DNA from 4 places in the Chryseobacterium sp. SIMBA_038 genome. Region 4 is predicted to be linked to each of the others. Evidence: riboswitches for the same ligand, from Rfam matches in the RefSeq annotation. Region 4 holds a riboswitch; each other region holds the start of a gene.

Region 1 (4,544 bases), on a different contig from region 4:
CAAAAGACCATTGAAGAATCGTTACAGGTCCCGTCAACATTCCTTTTACCCATTTTTGAGTTAAAGATTGAGCATATTCAGACCAATAAACCGTCATTGGATTCGGTCTGTGAACGTCTCCAAAAATTACTGGCGGTTTTACGCATCGACTTCCATAACTCTGAACCCAGCCGTTTTGAGTAAACGCAAATCCTGCCAATTGTTCCCCGAAATATTCCACCATATCGTTTCGCTCAAACTCTCCATGAACCAAGACATCGATCCCGATTTCTTCCTGCCAACGGATGGTTCTCTCGGTTTCCTGTTTTAATAAATTGTCGTATTGTTCGACATTCAGTTCTCCTTTTTTGAATTTTGCTCTCCAAGTTCTCACTTCTTTTGTCTGTGGAAACGAGCCAATTGTTGTCGTTGGGAACAAAGGAAGTTGCAAAACTTCCTGCTGTGTTTCTTTCCTGATATTGAACGGAGAATTCCTCTGCGCATCTTCTTCAGTCGTCACATCAACACGGTTTTTCACATCCTGATTGTGAATTAAGGTTGACGTTTTACGGTTTTCAATCGCCTTTTTATTTTCAGCTAAAGCTTGTAAAACATTGTAATCCGGATTTTCTGAAGCTAATTTTTTTAAATTAACAATTTCATAAACTTTCTGTTTCGCAAAAGCCAGCCATTGCTTGATTTCAGGTGATAAAATATCTTCATTTTTCTCAGAATCAAGGTCAAAAGGAGAGTGTAGCAATGAACAAGACGGTGCAATAAAAACTCTTTCCGAACCAATTTTTTGAATGGCAGTTTTAATGATGTTTAATGAGTTTTGGAAGTCGTTTTTCCAGATATTTCTTCCGTCAACAATTCCTAAAGAAAGGCTTAAAGTTGTTGGGATATTATTTAAAACTTCATCCAATTGTTCAGGACAACGAACCAGATCAATATGCAAAATATCGATAGGAAGGGAATTTGCCAAAGCAATATTATCTTTTAATCCATCAAAATAAGTAGCTACAATGAATTTCAGGTTAGGAAATTGTTTTCTGATTTCAGCATAAATAAACTGATATGTTTCTTTCGCTTTTTCATTTAAATCTAAAGCTAAAAATGGCTCATCAAACTGAATATATTCTGCACCATGATTTTCAAGTTCTTTTAAAATCTGAATATAAACGGGAAGTAAGTTTTGTGCTAAATCTAATTTGTCAAAACCTTCTTCTTTTTCCTTTCCTAACAATAAATACGTCAATAAACCGATAATAACAGGCTTTGCATTGATTCCCGCCTGTTTTGCGCTGATGAATTCTTTAATAATTTTGTTGGAAAATAATTTAAACTCCTGATTTTTCTGAAATTCAGGAACGATGTAATGATAATTGGTATCAAACCATTTGGTCATTTCCATGGCGGTGATATCCAATCCATCTTTCTGGAAACCTCTTGCCATTGCAAAATAAAGGTCAAGTTCAGATTTTTTGAGAGCAATTTCCTGATAACGTTCCGGAATTGCTCCAACCGTTAACGTCATATCCAAAACCTGATCGTAATATGAAAAATCATTACATGGAATAAGATCAATTCCTGCTTCCTGCTGTAATTTCCAATTTTGGTGAGTGGTGGTTTTTCCAACTTCCAACAATTCGTCTAAAGGGATCTTGCCTGACCAATAGTTTTCACAAGCTTTTTTAAGTTCTCTGTTGCTACCAATACGCGGATAGCCTAGTAAGTGTGTTTGCATTTCTTTTAAACTTTTAAATTAAATTTGATTTTAAAAGTTCTTCAGACACTTCGAAATGCTATCGAGGAAAAGAATTTATGGAATAGAGTAGATACAGTGAGGACGTAATTTTTTCTTTAAATAAAAGAATTGGCTTAACATTTTTTATTTTTTTTGACGCAAAGTTTTAATTCAATTTTCTATATTATTTAAGCGGGCAAAGAAGAATCAATAAATTGATTTTAAGAAGCTGGTGTATAAAACATAAGCTTCATCAGCGACAAAGTCGCAATTCTTTGCTCCCTAAAAATAAGAAGCTATCATAAAAAATCTTTGCGTTTAAAAATTCAATCAAGTTAAAATTCAATTTAAAATTTTAAACCAAAATACGTTCAAAAGTATCATCTGTATGACCCAAAAGCTTCAAACCGCGAAAGCATTGTCAATTCGGAACAGGCAGGTCTCCTGACTTGTAACAGTTTTTGTCATCCTTCCCGTTTTCACAGTGGATCTACTTGGACAAAAACTTTTTTGTGTTACTTACAGTTGCGCGACAGTTCGTGATTTTCACACGATTCCCTATTAATTTACCTTAAGTAAAACCTTTTCCGTTTGATGAAGTATGTTAAAGAACAAAATAGAGTTCAAAGATATTGATTAAAGTGAATTGATTGGCTTAGTACTAAATATTAAGTATAATATTTCGTTTAAATCAATTTGAAAAGATATTTATTCTTTAAATTTGAAAAATAAAATCAAAAAAAGAATATTATTCTGTGGAAAGACTCGACGAAAAGGATCTTCAACTGTTAAGAATCCTACAAAAGAATGCAAAATTGACCGTAAAAGAGTTAGCGAAAGAAGTTAATCTTTCAGCATCGCCTGTTTTTGAACGAGTGAAAAGACTCGAACAAGAAGGTTATATTAAACATTATGCAGCCGTTTTGGAAGCTGAAAAACTGAACCGTGGTTTTACCGTTTTTTGTCAGGTCAAACTGAAAATTCATGACCGTTCTGTTGGAAATGAATTCGTGAAAGATATTCTACAGATTGATGAAGTTGCGGAATGTTATAATATTTCCGGAGATTTTGATTTTCTCCTAAAAGTTCAGGTACGAGATATGAAGCATTATCAAGATTTTGTGTTCAATAAATTGGGCTCTGTAAATTCCATCGGAAGTACGCACAGCACTTTTGTGATGGCGGAAGTGAAGAATATTTATGGGGTGAATATTTAGTAATTGTAAATTTTAACCACAAAAGAGGCAAAAGCTAATTGATACCCATTATTAGGAGACAATAGTTTTCAAAAGAATAAAAATCAAAGATTTTTAAAACTAATGTGTTCTTATTTGCGGTCGATCGATTGACTTAAAATACTAATGTGTTAATCTTTTGTAACTTTTGACTCCGTCGAATCTTCGATTTGTGGTTAAAATGAAAAGTTTAAACAATTTTTATTTTAAATTATCTCCGACTTCTAATCCTGCTCAAAGAAACAGAAGTAATTCCCAGATAAGACGCAATATAATGTTGCGGAATTCTGCGGATAATCTCTGGAGACTGCTCAAATAATTGATTGTATCGTTCTTCCGGTGTATCTTTTATTCTGGAAATAAATAATTTTTGATACTTTAAAAGTCTTTGCTGAAGGTTATTATAATAGAAATCTTTGATGTAAGGATTACGCTCCATTTTCTGTCTGAAATCTTCAAGAGAAGCGCTGTAAACAGTGACAGGTTCTATTGTTTCAATATTATAAAGACTTGGCAGGCTGTAAAAAAGACTTTCCCAAGACGAAATAAAAGCGCCTTCAAACATGAATTGAAAAGTAATTTCTTTTCCGTCATTATTGAGCCAGCCTCTCGTAACTCCTTTTTCGATGTAGTAAAATTTTCGGGCGATTTTGCCTTCTTCGATCAGAAGTTCTTTGGGACCGAATTTTTCCTGTTCAAAATCAGTGAGTATAGTAGATAAAATTTTTTCATCAAGTTGCATTACGTGTTTATTACTAAGTTATGCATACGAAATTAGGCATTTTTTAATCATCTTTTACTTAATGTGTGTATTTAGAATGATTTAACTTAAATAATTGCTGATTTCAATTAAATTTTGATCAGGATCGCGAAAATAAATAGATTTTATCTTTCCCAAAGCACCCGTTCTATCAACAATTCCTTCTATAATTTCAATATTTTTCTGTTTCAATTCTTCTAAAACATCATGAATATCTGTTGTTGCAATAAAACAAAGGTCTGCAGAACCAGCGGTAGGATATTCGGCTTTGGGTTCAAACTCATGACCTTTTTGATGAAGATTGATTTTCTGATTTCCAAAAGTTAGCGCCTTTCTGTTGTCTCCGAAAGTTACAACTTGAAATCCTAGAATATGAGTGTAGAATTCAATTGTTTTTTCAATATCAACTACGGTTAATACGATGTGGTCGATGTTTTGAATTTGCATGATTTTTTGGTCATTTATAATTTAAAAATTAATAGTTTTGAGATAAATTAAAACCGATGATTTTATTATTTCTCTTATTTATTTTAGTAATTAATGTTGGACTTGCTTATTTAGCAATGAAATATCTTAGGATGTATACAAAAAATACACAATATCCAGCAGCTTTAGATGCTTCTGTTTTTCTTATTTCATTGGTAATTTTAATGGCGATTACTCTTTTTATTCTTATTAATACTGTTACTATTGGAAGATAAGGTTATTGATTTGTTTTTGACGATTATAATATAAGCAATTGATAGATTGATAAATAACGAAATCCAAACATTAATCCCATAAAATAGCTGATAGGAAAAAAGGTTCTCCTGATAAACCAGAT
Region 2 (4,544 bases), 130 kb from region 4:
TGATTTGATATAAAAGTGAACCTTTTGTAGAATTTACGAACGATAAGAGCCATTTCCATCATGGCGAAATGTTCACCGATGCAAAGTCGAGGGCCGGCTCCGAAAGGATAGTAGGCGAAATTTTTAGAATTTTCATTCTCAAAACGTTCAGGAATAAATGAATCCGGCTGTTCCCAATATTTTGGATTTCTGTGAAGACCGCTGATGTAAAGGATAATTAAAGTACCTTTTGGCCACGAATATTCTTTAAAACTGTCATCTTCTAAAGCCTCACGGTCGATCGCCCAAGCCGGAGAATGCAAACGCATGGCTTCTTTAATGATATTTACAGTAAATGATTTCTTCATTAAGTTTTCTGAAGTAAAAACCATTTCTCCTTCATCTTCAATTTCTTTTTTTAATTTTTCCTCAGCTTTTGGATTTTGACTAATCTCAAAAAAGATAAAACTTAAAGCATTGGCAGTCGTTTCGTGTCCTGCAATGAAGAGAATAAGCATTTCATCAACCAACTGTTCGTCCGACATGGGAAGTTGTGTGTCTTCATATCTCGTCTGAATCAACATATCCAAAAGATCGTTCTTTTCCTCACCCGAAATTCTTCTTTTGTCTAAAACACTTTGAATAATTGCTTTTGATCTCTTACTTTTTTCAATGTTTTTATCAATAACGCCGAAAATATTTAAGATATTGGTATAAAAAGGTAAACGAACTTCTTTGGTAGAAACTTCCTGAACTTCTGTGATGATTTTGCTTAATTCATTCACTGTATTTTCATCAACATCTGAACTGAAAAGAGTTTTAGCAACAATATTGAATGCCAGAGAATGAAAAAAATCGTATAAATCTACCTCAGATTCAGTTTTAAATGATTCAAGAGATTTATCAATTTCTTCTTCCATAATGGAAACAAGATTGGCAATTTTTGCCTTACCAAAACCTGGTTGAATCACTCTTCTTTGTTTCAGCCAGTCCTTTCCGTTGTTGGTCAAAAGACCTTTTCCAAGATATTTTCCTAAAGTGACAGATTGTATTTCAGATTTTTGATAATTTTTATGATTCTGTTTTAAAATATATTCAACAAACTCTTTATCCTGAGAAAAGATGAAGTTTTTATCAGTAAAACTTGCTCTAATATAATAATTATCACCTACAGAAAGATGGTTTCCGCTGATGACTTCCAACGGATGGTTAAGCCCTTTAAATAAAGAATATAGCTTTCTTTTTCCTTTAATTTCTGCCGGATAATTAAACTCTGGATGCATGTTAAATATTTCTATTAAAAATACAATTAATCTCTTACATAAATGAGCTTTACAATCAAAACCCTTATTTTTGTGATACTATTTGGTTGGAATTTTAATTAAATATATCGTGGTGTGACATTTAGACGAAATCATTTTGAATTAAGAGATGCATCCAATCAATAAATACTATAAAAATTAAAAATGAAGATACAGAAGGAGATCGATTTTATTTTAGCCGTTGATGCTTTAAAAAATGTACAGAGAAGAAATTACAATGCCGATGATTCGAGAAGAGAAAATACCGCTGAACATTCATGGCAGATTATTATTTTAGCTCAAATTCTTTTTCCATATGCGAAAAATAGGGCAGATGTTGATTTGTTAAGAGTAATAAGAATGCTTTCCATTCACGATTTAGTAGAAATTGAAGCCGGAGATACTTTCCTATTTGATGAAGCAGCAATGGTCGGGAAATTTGAAAGGGAAAAAAAATCCGCTCAAAATATTTTCGGAATTTTAGATGAACCTTTACGTACTGAGTTCTTCAATCTTTGGCTTGAATTTGAAGAAGAACAAACTCCTGATGCTATTTTTGCCTGTGCGATCGACAGAATTATGCCTTTCATTTTAAATTCTCACACCTCAGGAAAAAGCTGGACAGAAGCCGGAGTAACTGAAAATCAAGTCAGAAATATGTTGGAAAATGCAATCAGCAGAGCTTCAGATGAAATGGGAGAGGCTTTTCAGTATTTAATGATTAAAAATTTGGAAACTGAGAAAGTTGTGAGATAATTTTATACTAAATATTAAAATAAATCATCAACTTTAACATCATTTTTGTCATTCCCGCAGGGAATCTAATCCACTTTGTGGAGAAACTTAAGACTCTAAATTGAAGATTTTTTTAAGAATAAAAGAGGTTTCGGCGGCCTTTGGCCGCCGAAACCATAAAAAGGATTTATAATATTTGAATTGGTTTCTTAAATTCATCAATCGCCACAAAAGTAAAATCACCCACAATTGCTCTTTCTCTTTCGTAAGAATACATTTGTTCGGTGTAGATTTCTACATTTACTTTCATACTTGTTGTTCCGACGTGAGAAACTTTACCAATTAACTCCACAATCGTTCCTGCAGGAATTGGTCTTTTAAAATCAATCTTGTCGCTGCTTACTGTAACCACTCTTTTTCTGGCAAATCGGGTAGCGGTGATAAATGCCACTTCATCCATCAATTGCATCGCTGTACCTCCAAAAAGGGTGTCGTAATGATTGGTTGTATTAGGGAAAACGGCTTTAAAAATGCTGGTTTCGGATGCTTTAATTCTTTCTTCTGTAGTCATATTTCATTATTAATTAAAGCGAAAAGAAAGGATATTAGAACAAACAGAAAATAACAGGAACATAGAAATTCCTGAAAAAAACTATTGATCAATAAACTTCAGATCGCGAAAGTTTTTGTCTTAAAGAAATAGGCAGGTCTCCTGACTCGTAACATCTTTATCTCCTTCCCATGCCTTGCACAGTGGATTCTTGATAAAGACTTTTTGTTACTTACAGTTGCGCGACAGTTCGTGATTTTCACACGATTCCCTTTTAATCTGCGGTTAAGCAGAACCAGTTTCTAAAAAGCCAGATGCCATCAGCTAGAAGCCAAAAGCAAAATAACTTTTCGTTGCAAAAATAAGGATTATATGAAAGATAAACGAATTATTCCGGATTATTATAGATGATCTGGCTGATAACTTTTCCTTCTTTGATCGTCCAAAGCGTGGTGTAGCGGTTTTCTCCTGAGCCATTGATCATGTAAAGGAAAATATGATCATTATCGATAGAAGTCACTCCAACATTATTGAAGTCCATTGCTGGTTGGAATAAATTTTTAATAGCTTCTCTCACAAAAACAGAACCTCTTCCAGGTTGTTGAATCCTGATAGATTTAATTTCCGTCACACCTTCAGGAAGTTCATTACCGATTCCCCAAGGTCTTACTTTATCAATGGTAAGGATTTTTCCGTTAGCATCTTTTTCCTTTTTACGATAACTCGCGGTGGATGGGTAAACATCAATAATAACTTTACTTCTCTGATTAGCCGGAATTTTCGGATCAGTATTATCTGTGAAAATAAGAGATTTTCCGTTTTTAGATTTTGATGGAGTGTAAGGTGGTAACTGATCGATGTAAGCGATACGGTCTTTATTAACCATACCTTCTTTGTTTAACGAATCGTATCTTACGAAAGGTTTTTCAGTGTCGTCTTTGTCAGGGTATTTGATCCATATCCATTCTGTTTCTCCGGGAGCGGGTTTTACATATACAAAAACATCTCCTCGGCGCATACGGATCTTATCCACAATTTTTCGGTAATTATCCTTAGCAACACGTACCATGGCATAGCCTTCTTCAGCTTTTACAACTCCAAAAGGAACTTTATTTTGCCCTTTCATTAAGCTCAAAGAAAAAACACTGAAAATTGATAAATAAAATACTTTTTTTGCGGAAATCATCATGAAAAATTTTTGACTCTTCAAATATATAAATTAAATGCTTTTTCTGAACATAATTATATATTGTATTAATGATAAAAAGAAAGAGAATGCATATAAACATTCTCTTTTCTATAATATTAATCATTTCTAAGTTTCGCTTTTACGCCATTATTTTTAATAATCGTTCTGAGCGTTACAATTTCTTGTTTTGTAAAATCCTTTTTAGGAATCATATTCATGGTTTGCAAACTGTGATAAATAAGAAACCAATCTTTTAATTCTTTTACTCTGGAAACCGTATTCCAATGAAAATCGTTCTCAAATGTCTCTCCTTCGGTTTTAATTTTATCTTCAACGAAAGTATACGAAATATTTTCCTGAATTTTTTTGTCTGAATAATAAGCTTTTTTAATACTAAAATAACCTCTAAGAGTCATGAAAACCCATAAAACAAGTAACCAAATGGAAGCATTTTGAAAAATATCCCGCTCATCGCCATCCAGAAAACCTTTAAATATAAAAAGTAAAACAGCAATTATTGGAAAGCCAAAAAATCTTATTAAAGAACCTTTTAAATAAAAACTCCAAAAATCCTTGAAAGTAATTTGTGTTTTTACAGTCATACATTAATCATTAAATCCTCTCCAATTCCTCAGCACTAATCGTTGTTTTGAAAGTTCCGTAATTCACAATTACTTTATTTCTGGATATCTTTTCAATCGTCCCGACACTTGTGCTTCCTGTGATACGAACACGTTGACCAATTTTCATCCAAACAGCGCGGTCAGTTTGACGTTTTTCCTCTATTTTT
Region 3 (4,544 bases), on a different contig from region 4:
GTTTCAGAAATACAGGAATGTACTACAATACGCAGTTCAAAGACGCGGGACGATATCGGGTAACGCTTGATCAAAACGACTGGATGAAATTCCGGGTTCCGAGTTTAAGAAATATTGAATATACTGCGCCTTACATGCATGACGGGAGATTTTATACCTTAAATGCAGTACTTAATTTCTATTCAGATAATGTGGAAGATCAACCCAATCTTGATCCTCAATTAAAACAAAACGGACACATCGGAATTGCAATGAACGATCAGGAGAAGCAGTTTATTATTGCCTTTCTAAAAACATTGTCTGATAAAAACTTTATTTCAAATCCAAAATTTGCTGAGTAAACATGAAAAGAATACTATTAATAATAAGCTTGATTTTATGTAATTTATTTCAGGCGAACACAATCGGTGACAGTCTTTATATTCCAACTGATTTTCATGCAATGGTTTTTGATGATTGTGATGCTTGCGGATGTGCTGCAGGAAACGGTTCTTCTGGTTTTGAATCTTTATTGAATCCACAATTTATCGGAATTAAATATTTTGCGCAGCATTATAAAGCAAAAGAAAATCTATTTGTAAAGGATTTAACGCAGGATCAATATTTCAATACCATTCAGCTTTGGGGTAAAATTCCTTTAACTAAAAAACTAAGTGTGTATGCGAGTTTGCCATTTCATTTTCATGAAAAGAAAACAATGCAGGGTGATATTAAGATCAATGGAATTGGAGATTTGAACTTGATGGGAATCTATCAATTGATCAACTCAAAGGATAATATTCATCAATTAAATGGAGGAGTTGGAGTGAAAGTTCCCTTAGGAAAGTTTGACGAGAAAGGAATCACAGGCGTTAATCCGAGTTTTCAGCTAGGAACAGGAAGCTGGGATTATCAGATGGTTTTGAATTATAAATTTCAGAAAAATAAAGTTGCAGTTCTTTTAAATACAGATTATACGATTAAAATAGAGAACAAAAAGCATTATGATTTTGGAAACCAATGGAATTATTCAGCCACCGGATTCTATCAATTTATTTCCAATGAAAAAGTAATTTTTTCAGGAAAAGCAGGAATGCAGGGAGAAGTGTATGACCGAAATAAGCAGTTTCGCGAAGATTTACCCAATACCGCAGGAAGTGCTTTGTATGGGAAATTGGGTTTTGAAGCATCTTATAAAAAGTTTAGTTTGGGAAGTGAAGTAATGCTTCCCGCTTATTCTAATTTAGCAGGAGGAGATATTGAAGCGAAATCCCGATTGAGTGTTTTTATCAACTTTGGAATTTAACATAATTATTTGCATCCCGTTAAAATTTTAACGGGATGTTTTTGTTATTTAACTGAAAATCATTTAATTAATCAAAATATTGTATCTGCCGATAATTTTCTATCTTTGCCGAAATCTGGTGAGCCCTAAAAAGCGCTTAAAAGGGAATTCGGTGTAAATCCGGAACAGACCCGCTGCTGTAAGCTCCACAAAAAAGTTTTTGAAAATTATATCCACTGTTTTTTTAATGGGAAGGATTTCAAAAATGGAGTAAGTCAGAAGACCTGCCAGAAGATTTAACGTTTGACGCTTTCGTGGAATAAAGCTTAGGACAACAATGATTCTGTGCAGTTATTGCTGTGCTTTTCATTGCTGCTTTCTTATATCCATTAGCGTTATTATTTTCAAAGAGCTAATGGTATCAAAATTTACTTCTGGATGTTATAAAGTTATTATCACAATTTTTGTGCTAATGGCTCAATTATACTTTTCTCAAACCAGAAAAGACAGTATAAAAGAGAAATCGATTAAAGCTGTTAACATTTACAAAAAGAATTTTAAAGAGATTCTTCCTGCGCAGACCCTTTCAGGAGAACAATTAGAAAGACTGAACAGCCAGTCGGTTGCAGATGCATTGCGATATTTTTCCGGAGTTCAGATTAAAGATTACGGTGGGATTGGCGGAATGAAAACCATCAACATTCGAAGTTTAGGAAGCCAGCATGTCGGAGTTTTTTATGATGGAATTCAGTTAGGAAATGCCCAAAACGGATTAGTAGATCTTGGCCGTTTTTCACTAGATGACATTGAGGAAATTTCACTGTATAACGGACAGAAAAGCGAAATTTTTCAACCTGCAAAAGACTTTGGATCGTCAGGTTCAATTTATCTTCAGCCTAAAACTCCAAGCTTTAAAGGAAATCAGAAAACAAATTTCGTTGTCAGATTAAAAAACAGTTCTATCGATCTTTTTAATCCGTCATTTCGTTTAGAACAGAAAATTTCGGATAAAGTTTCTGCAAGTTTTAGTTCAGAATTTATGCAGAGTGATGGTGTTTATAAATATAGATATTCGCGGAAATATCCTGACGGAGCAGTTGCTTATGATACGATTTTTAAAAGATTTGATTCTGATATCAAAGCAAAACGTTTTGAGACGAGCGTTAACGGAACTTTAAGTAACGGAAGCTGGAATGTAAGAGGTTACGGCTATTTATCAAACCGAGGAATTCCCGGAGCTATTGTAAACAACCGTTTTGATGCAAGAGGGCAAAGAATGGTTGATGAAAATTATTTCGTTCAGGCTAATTTCAGAAAAAAGATCTTTCCAAAATTTGAAACACAGTTCAAAGCTAAATTTGCATACGATTATACTAAATATGTAGATACGGTTTCTTCAATTAAGATTCAGAATCAATATATCCAGAAGGAGCTATATCTTTCTTCTTCCAATCTGTATTCTATTACCCCGAATTGGGATGTGAGTGCTAGTGTAGACTTTCAGTATAATACGCTGGATGCCGATTTGAGGCAGTTTTCTTATCCTACCCGTTATACTTCGCTTGTGGCTTTTGCAACAACTTATCAATGGAACAGATTCAAATTTTTAGGAAGTGTTTTGGGAACTTTTGTTCATGAAAAAGTAGAGCTTAACACCAAAGCTCCCGACAAAACAGAATGGACGCCGGCCGCATTTTTAAGCTATCAGCCTTTTGATTCTAAAGATTTTACGGTACGAAGTTTCTATAAACGTATTTTCAGGATGCCTACTTTCAATGATTTGTATTACACTTTAATCGGAAGCTCTTCTTTAAGACCCGAATTTACGGAGCAATACGATCTTGGTTTTACCTATCAAAAATTTTACGATAATAATAACTTTTTTAAAGGCTTTTATGTAAAAGTGGACGGATATTTCAATCAGGTGAAGGATAAAATTATTGCTTCTCCTAATGGAAGTATGTTCCGATGGACAATGCAGAATCTTGATTATGTTGAAATTTTGGGTGCAGATGTCAATATTCAGGCAGAATTGCAGGTCGGAAAAGTAAAAATCAAACCATTATTAAGCTACACTTATCAAAGTGCAAGAGATTTTTCCGACAGGGAAGAGTCTTTCTTTGGAGATCAAATCCCTTACACACCTTGGCACAGCGGAACATTTACTTTAATGGCGGATTATAAGGATTGGGCTTTCAATTACAGTTTCATTTATGTAGGAGAGCGTTACGATATCAATCAGAACAATATTGCTGTTAATCATATACAGCCTTGGTATACGCATGATCTATCGATACAGAAAAAATTCAATTGGAAATCTCATCAGTTTAAAGCAAGTTTTGAAGTGAATAATGTTCTGAATCAATACTATGAAGTTGTCTTGAGTTACCCGATGCCGGGAAGATTTTTTAAACTTATTCTAAGTTATACATTATGAAAAAATTAAACTTTTCTCTGCTGTTGTTTGTATTTGTCTTTCTGGTTTCATGCCGTACAGACGAATATATCATCCCTGAAGAGCGGGAAAATCTGGCTCAGCCGGAAAATACTGCGATCAAAGGTTTTTATCTTTTGAACGAAGGAAATATGGGAACCAATAAAGCCACACTAGATTTCTTTGATTATACAACAGGAACTTATCGCAGGAATATTTACGGAGAGATTAATCCTACTGTCATAAAGGAATTGGGGGATGTTGGAAATGATATTCAGATCTATGGCGGTAAAATGTACGCAGTCATCAATGTTTCCAATAAAATTGAAGTGCTGGATGCAAAAACGGCAAAACGTATCAAAACCATTCAATTGGAGAATTGCAGATATATCACTTTTAAGAATGGAAAAGCCTACGCGTCAAGCTATGCCGGCCCTGTTTCTCTTGATCCGAATGCGCCTTTGGGTAAAGTAGCAGAGATCGATACGGTTTCTCTTTCCATTCAACGAGAAGTGACGGTTGGATATCAGCCCGAAGAGATGGAAATTATAGGAAATCAACTTTTTGTAGCTAATTCGGGAGGGTATAAATATCCAAATTATGACAGAACCGTTTCTGTGGTTGATCTTTCGACATTTAAAGAAACCAAGAAAATAGATGTTGCGATTAATCTTCATCACATCAAAAAAGATAATTACGGCGATTTGTATGTGACTTCAAGAGGTGATTATTATACAATTCCGTCGAGTTTGTATTTGGTTGATCCTGTCACAGGAATGGTGAAGAAAGATTTTCATATCGGAATAAGTGAAATGACGATCGTTAATGACAAACTCTATTATTACG
Region 4 (4,544 bases):
AACTGTTTACCAGTATCAAGATTGGTAGATTTGGTGTATGAATAGCCTAGATTCGTTCTCAAATTATGCTTCCCGAATTTTTTTTCATAATCGATTCTGGATTCAATTCCGTAGGATTCAACTCTATTAGTGTTAAAAGCTGAATAATATCCTACCGGACTAGGCAGCCATTGGATCATATCCTTGATCTTCATATAATACGGAGTAACTGAAAGTTGTACACCAGCAATGTTAAACTGATTTCTCAATTCAAACTGATAAGATGTTTCAGGTTTTAAATCTTTATTTCCGCCCGGACTCCAGTAAAGATCATTAAATGTTGGAAATCTGAAATTCCTTGAAGCACTGATTCCCACATTATACCAATCAACAGCATTCCATTTTCCTGAAAACGAAAATTGGAGTGGCGAACTGATATCTTCAACAAAATCTTTTTTAACTCCGGCTTCAAAACGAAGATCTTTCGTTGTAAAATAACGAAGTAATCCCGCTACAGAACCTACATTTCTACTTATATGATCGATTCCGGATGCATAACCTTCGCCTTTATTAACCTGAAATTCTGTAATTAAGTTGAAATTTAATTTTGGAACAATAAAATAATTAAAATCATTTTTCAGGATATAATTTTTCCCTGTTCCGCCACTCGTTTTTGGCCCGTTGATATTGCCAAAATATTGGAAATTTTCTTCTGTATAAGCCGCTTTAAATGAATTGCTGAACTTAGATTTATTCCAATCCCAAGAAATTAAACTTCTTACATTTTGAGTTTCATATTTCGTCGGAGTCTGGCTTTCAAAGAAAACAGGATAATGCTGATTTCCATTAAAAAACTCAGAGATCCAAGAGATTTGGTGATGAGGTGTTATTTTATAAGCTGCCGAAAAATTGAAATTGGTATTATTGTATTTTCCGTTTCTGTTGATATAATTATTTGATTGTTCAACTTCATAATCATTTTCACTAATAGAATAATGACCGGAAGCCTTAAAACTGAATTTCTCATTGCTGTAAGAAGCTTTGAGCAAATTATTAAAAGTACCGAAAGATGCCGCCTCAGAAAATAACGAAGCGTGAGCTCCTCTGTTAAAATCCAGATTGTTATTTAAATGGATGCTTCCACCGATCGCGCCACTGCCATAACTTACACTTCCTCCACCTGATTTTACAATAAGCTGATCAAATCCCCCAAAAGGAATATTATTAACATCACCCTGACCCAAAAAGTTAGAGTTAATATTAATTCCGTTCCATACAAAGGCAGTCTGCGAAGCTGTTGTACCTCTGAAAGATGGTGAAGAAACCGCTCCACGACCATTTTCTTTGATATAAACGGCAGATTGAAAACGTAAAATTTCAGAAAGATTGGTTGAGTTTTTCTCAGCATCCTGAGGAGTAATGGTGGTAACGTTATGAAAAAGCTTAACCTTACTCATTTGGTTATCAAAAACGTAAACGGTGTCAATGGTTTTCTCCTGTGCGAAAAGAAAACAACCATAAGACGAAAAAAGCAGTACTAAAGATCTTTTTATATCCATCACTATTTTACTTTTCCTCCGAAAGCAATCTATTTTTTTATTATGATTTTGGCAGGTCTCCTGACTTTCGCTTTTCTACACCTTCCCGTTTGCACAGTGGTTTTTCGTAGAAATTTCGGTTGCGATTTACAGTTGCGGGGACAGTTTGGGGGTCTCACCCAATTCCCTTTTCATTCCAATACACTGGAAACCAAAATTTTTGCAAAGATAATTTATTAAATTGAAATGCAAAATCGTAAAAGGCTTAAATAATTACCCATTAACAATTTTATTTATTTTTAGGAGCTATTTCCCGCTTTCCGTTACAATCTTTTTTTTTCAAAAAAGGATTTTCTCTGCAATCGGGGCTAGGGTATTTGTCGCCTTTTCAATTGTTCCCGTCATTGCGAACCGAAGGTGAAGCAATCTCATAAAACAATTAGTGATAAAAAAGATTGCTTCGTCGCTTTGCTCCTCGTAATGACAATAAATTTTGCTGAGTGAAACGCCTTTGCGAACGAAAAATATTCTCAATGATTTTAAAGAAAACCTTTGCGATCTTTGCGCTAAAAAAAAGCACTCACAAACTATAAGAAAGTAGCATCAAAATAAAACGGCAACAAATCCTTAATAGAATTCACTTTCACGACCACATCATTCATGCTCGAAAAATAAAGATCAATATTTTCATTCTGTTTGGTTTCATATTCAATTAAGCTTTGTCTGCAAGCTCCACAAGGTGGAATGGGCGGATTTTTCTCATGAAATTCTCTTGGTCCGCCAACAATAAAGATCTTTTTAATCTTTTCATTCGGAAAATTGGCTGCTACCCAGAATAAAGTCGTTCTCTCAGCACAAAGTCCTGACGGAAAAGCCGCATTCTCCTGATTATTTCCAGAAAAGATTTCTCCATTCTCCAATAAAACCGAACAACCCACCAAAAAGTTGGAATAAGGAGCGTAAGCATTTTCTCTGGCTTGTTTTGCTCTTGCGAACAAAGTATTTTCTATATCGCTAAGTTCACTGCTATTTTTAAAATATTCGTAACCTATCTGTATGTCTTTTTTCATATATTGTGGACCTAAAAAAGGGGGATAAAATTACCTCTTTTTCACCAAGTGGGCAATATTATTTTGTCCTTCAAAATTTTAAATTAAAATTCAAAACATCAAACATGTTATACACTCCTATAAAATTCAGAAATGTTGAAGTAAAAAACCGTTGGGTAATGTCCCCGATGTGTATGTATTCTAGTGAAAACGGAATGGCTAATGATTTCCATTACGTACATTACGGAAGCAGATCGCAGGGCGGAACAGGATTAATTATAGTAGAAGCAACCGGCGTAGAACCTCGTGGAAGGATCACCAACCATTGCATGGGAATCTGGAATGACGAACAGGCGGAAAAACTACAGAAAATTGTTGAGTTTGTTCACAAGAATTCAGACAGCAAAATAGGAATTCAGATTGCACATGCAGGAAGAAAAGGCTCAACTTGGAACAATTTGCAAATTCCTGTTGAAGAAGGTTGGGAAACCGTTGCGCCAAGCCCGATTCCTTATCATCCGACAGAAAGAATTCCACACGTTTTGACAGTAGAAGAGATCAAAGAACAGGTTCAAAACTTTAAAGAAGCAGCAAGAAGAGCTGTAAAAGCAGGTTTTGATGTGGTCGAAATTCACGGTGCACATGGTTATTTGGTTCACCAGTTTTTATCTCCGCTTTCCAATATCAGAACGGATGAATATGGAGGAAGTTTTGAAAATAGAATCCGATTTTTATTAGAAATTGTAGATGCTGTAAATGAAGAATTAAATGAAAATGTTGCGCTGTTTGTAAGAATTTCCGGAACAGAATACGCTGAAAATGGCTGGAATATTGAAAGCAGTGTAGAATTGGCGAAAATATTAAAAAATCATTCAGTTGATTTGGTAGATGTCTCAAGCGGGGGAAACATTCATGGAGTAAAGATTCCTCTTTTTGATGGCTATCAGGTTCCTCTTTCTTCTCAGGTAAGAAATGCAGCAGAAATAAAAACCGGTGCAGTTGGTTTAATTAAAAAAGTAGAACATGCGGAAGAAATTCTTCAAAAAGGTGATGCTGATTTAATTTTTATTGCCAGAGAGATCTTAAGAAATCCATACATCGCGGTTCAGGGATCATTTGAGATGAATGAAGAATGCTTTTTTCCACATCAGTATTTAAGAGCGAAAATTTCTTCTTAATTTTATAAAATTAATTATTTAAAAAGATGAAAATAGAGGATTTCATGCTGTCTTGTCCAAGCAAAAAGTTCTTAGGAATAGAATGTTTTGGCTGTGGTGCCCAAAGAGCTATTGTCATGGTTTTTGAGGGGAGATTCTCTGATGCTTTTCATATGTTTCCGGCTGTTTATACGCTTTTGATATTTTTATTTACCGTAGCAATAAGTTTTATTGATAAAAAAAGAAACTATGGAAATGTTTTAATTATAATGGCGATTATTAATTCAATTATAATGGTAATTGCTTATTTTTACAAACATTTTTATCTTAATTTGCACTAAAACATTAAAATTATAACTATGAATCAACAAAAATTACCAAATGCCACAGCGGTACTTGTATTAGGAATTGTATCTATCATCGGATGTTGTTGCTACGGAGTAGTAGGTATTATCACAGGGATTATCGGATTGTATCTTTACAAAAAAGATAACGAACTGTATAAGAAAAACCCGGATCTTTACTCAGATTACAGCAATTTGAATACAGGTAGAATATTATGTATCATTGGACTTATATTAAGTGTTTTATACATTGCCTATTTGGTCGTGGTGATCTCTACGTTAGGTTGGGATGCTCTGAAAGATCCTCAACTGATGCAGGAAAGAATCAAAGAATTAACGGGACAATAATTAAATCCTCAGATAAAACAAAAGAGACTGCAAATTTTGCGGTCTTTTTTATGGAAAAAAATTTAAGTTAACTTCTCTTGATTGATTTGTAAATTTTTAATCTAAATTCACACAAAAGCGAAAAAGAAT

Evidence for each region. A riboswitch is a leader RNA that binds a small molecule or an ion and turns the genes downstream of it on or off. The one in region 4 is predicted to bind cobalamin.
Region 1: it holds a riboswitch for cobalamin, as region 4 does, so the genes downstream of both, metE (5-methyltetrahydropteroyltriglutamate--homocysteine S-methyltransferase) here and SB689_RS12145 (TonB-dependent receptor plug domain-containing protein) in region 4, are expected to answer to the same signal.
Region 2: it holds a riboswitch for cobalamin, as region 4 does, so the genes downstream of both, SB689_RS12740 (acyl-CoA thioesterase) here and SB689_RS12145 (TonB-dependent receptor plug domain-containing protein) in region 4, are expected to answer to the same signal.
Region 3: it holds a riboswitch for cobalamin, as region 4 does, so the genes downstream of both, SB689_RS06755 (TonB-dependent receptor) here and SB689_RS12145 (TonB-dependent receptor plug domain-containing protein) in region 4, are expected to answer to the same signal.

What each region holds. Positions count from the first base shown of each region.
Region 1 is NZ_JAWRXH010000001.1:770,216-774,759, reverse strand. It holds gene metE (5-methyltetrahydropteroyltriglutamate--homocysteine S-methyltransferase) at 1-1,726, opposite strand, end outside; cobalamin riboswitch at 2,143-2,327, opposite strand; gene SB689_RS03585 (Lrp/AsnC family transcriptional regulator) at 2,482-2,943, shown strand; gene SB689_RS03580 (Crp/Fnr family transcriptional regulator) at 3,173-3,703, opposite strand; gene SB689_RS03575 (VOC family protein) at 3,785-4,168, opposite strand; gene SB689_RS03570 (hypothetical protein) at 4,300-4,422, shown strand; gene SB689_RS03565 (DUF2306 domain-containing protein) at 4,369-4,544, opposite strand, start outside.
Region 2 is NZ_JAWRXH010000003.1:387,419-391,962, forward strand. It holds gene SB689_RS12730 (cytochrome P450) at 1-1,262, opposite strand, end outside; gene SB689_RS12735 (HD domain-containing protein) at 1,446-2,036, shown strand; gene SB689_RS12740 (acyl-CoA thioesterase) at 2,203-2,586, opposite strand; cobalamin riboswitch at 2,700-2,880, opposite strand; gene SB689_RS12745 (hypothetical protein) at 2,954-3,754, opposite strand; gene SB689_RS12750 (YcxB family protein) at 3,871-4,356, opposite strand; gene SB689_RS12755 (endonuclease MutS2) at 4,367-4,544, opposite strand, start outside.
Region 3 is NZ_JAWRXH010000002.1:114,645-119,188, reverse strand. It holds gene SB689_RS06765 (cytochrome-c peroxidase) at 1-341, shown strand, start outside; gene SB689_RS06760 (transporter) at 344-1,285, shown strand; cobalamin riboswitch at 1,385-1,571, shown strand; gene SB689_RS06755 (TonB-dependent receptor) at 1,737-3,701, shown strand; gene SB689_RS06750 (YncE family protein) at 3,698-4,544, shown strand, end outside.
Region 4 is NZ_JAWRXH010000003.1:260,644-265,187, forward strand. It holds gene SB689_RS12145 (TonB-dependent receptor plug domain-containing protein) at 1-1,538, opposite strand, end outside; cobalamin riboswitch at 1,571-1,748, opposite strand; gene SB689_RS12150 (cytidine deaminase) at 2,105-2,587, opposite strand; gene namA (NADPH dehydrogenase NamA) at 2,692-3,744, shown strand; gene SB689_RS12160 (DUF2752 domain-containing protein) at 3,771-4,064, shown strand; gene SB689_RS12165 (CCC motif membrane protein) at 4,083-4,415, shown strand.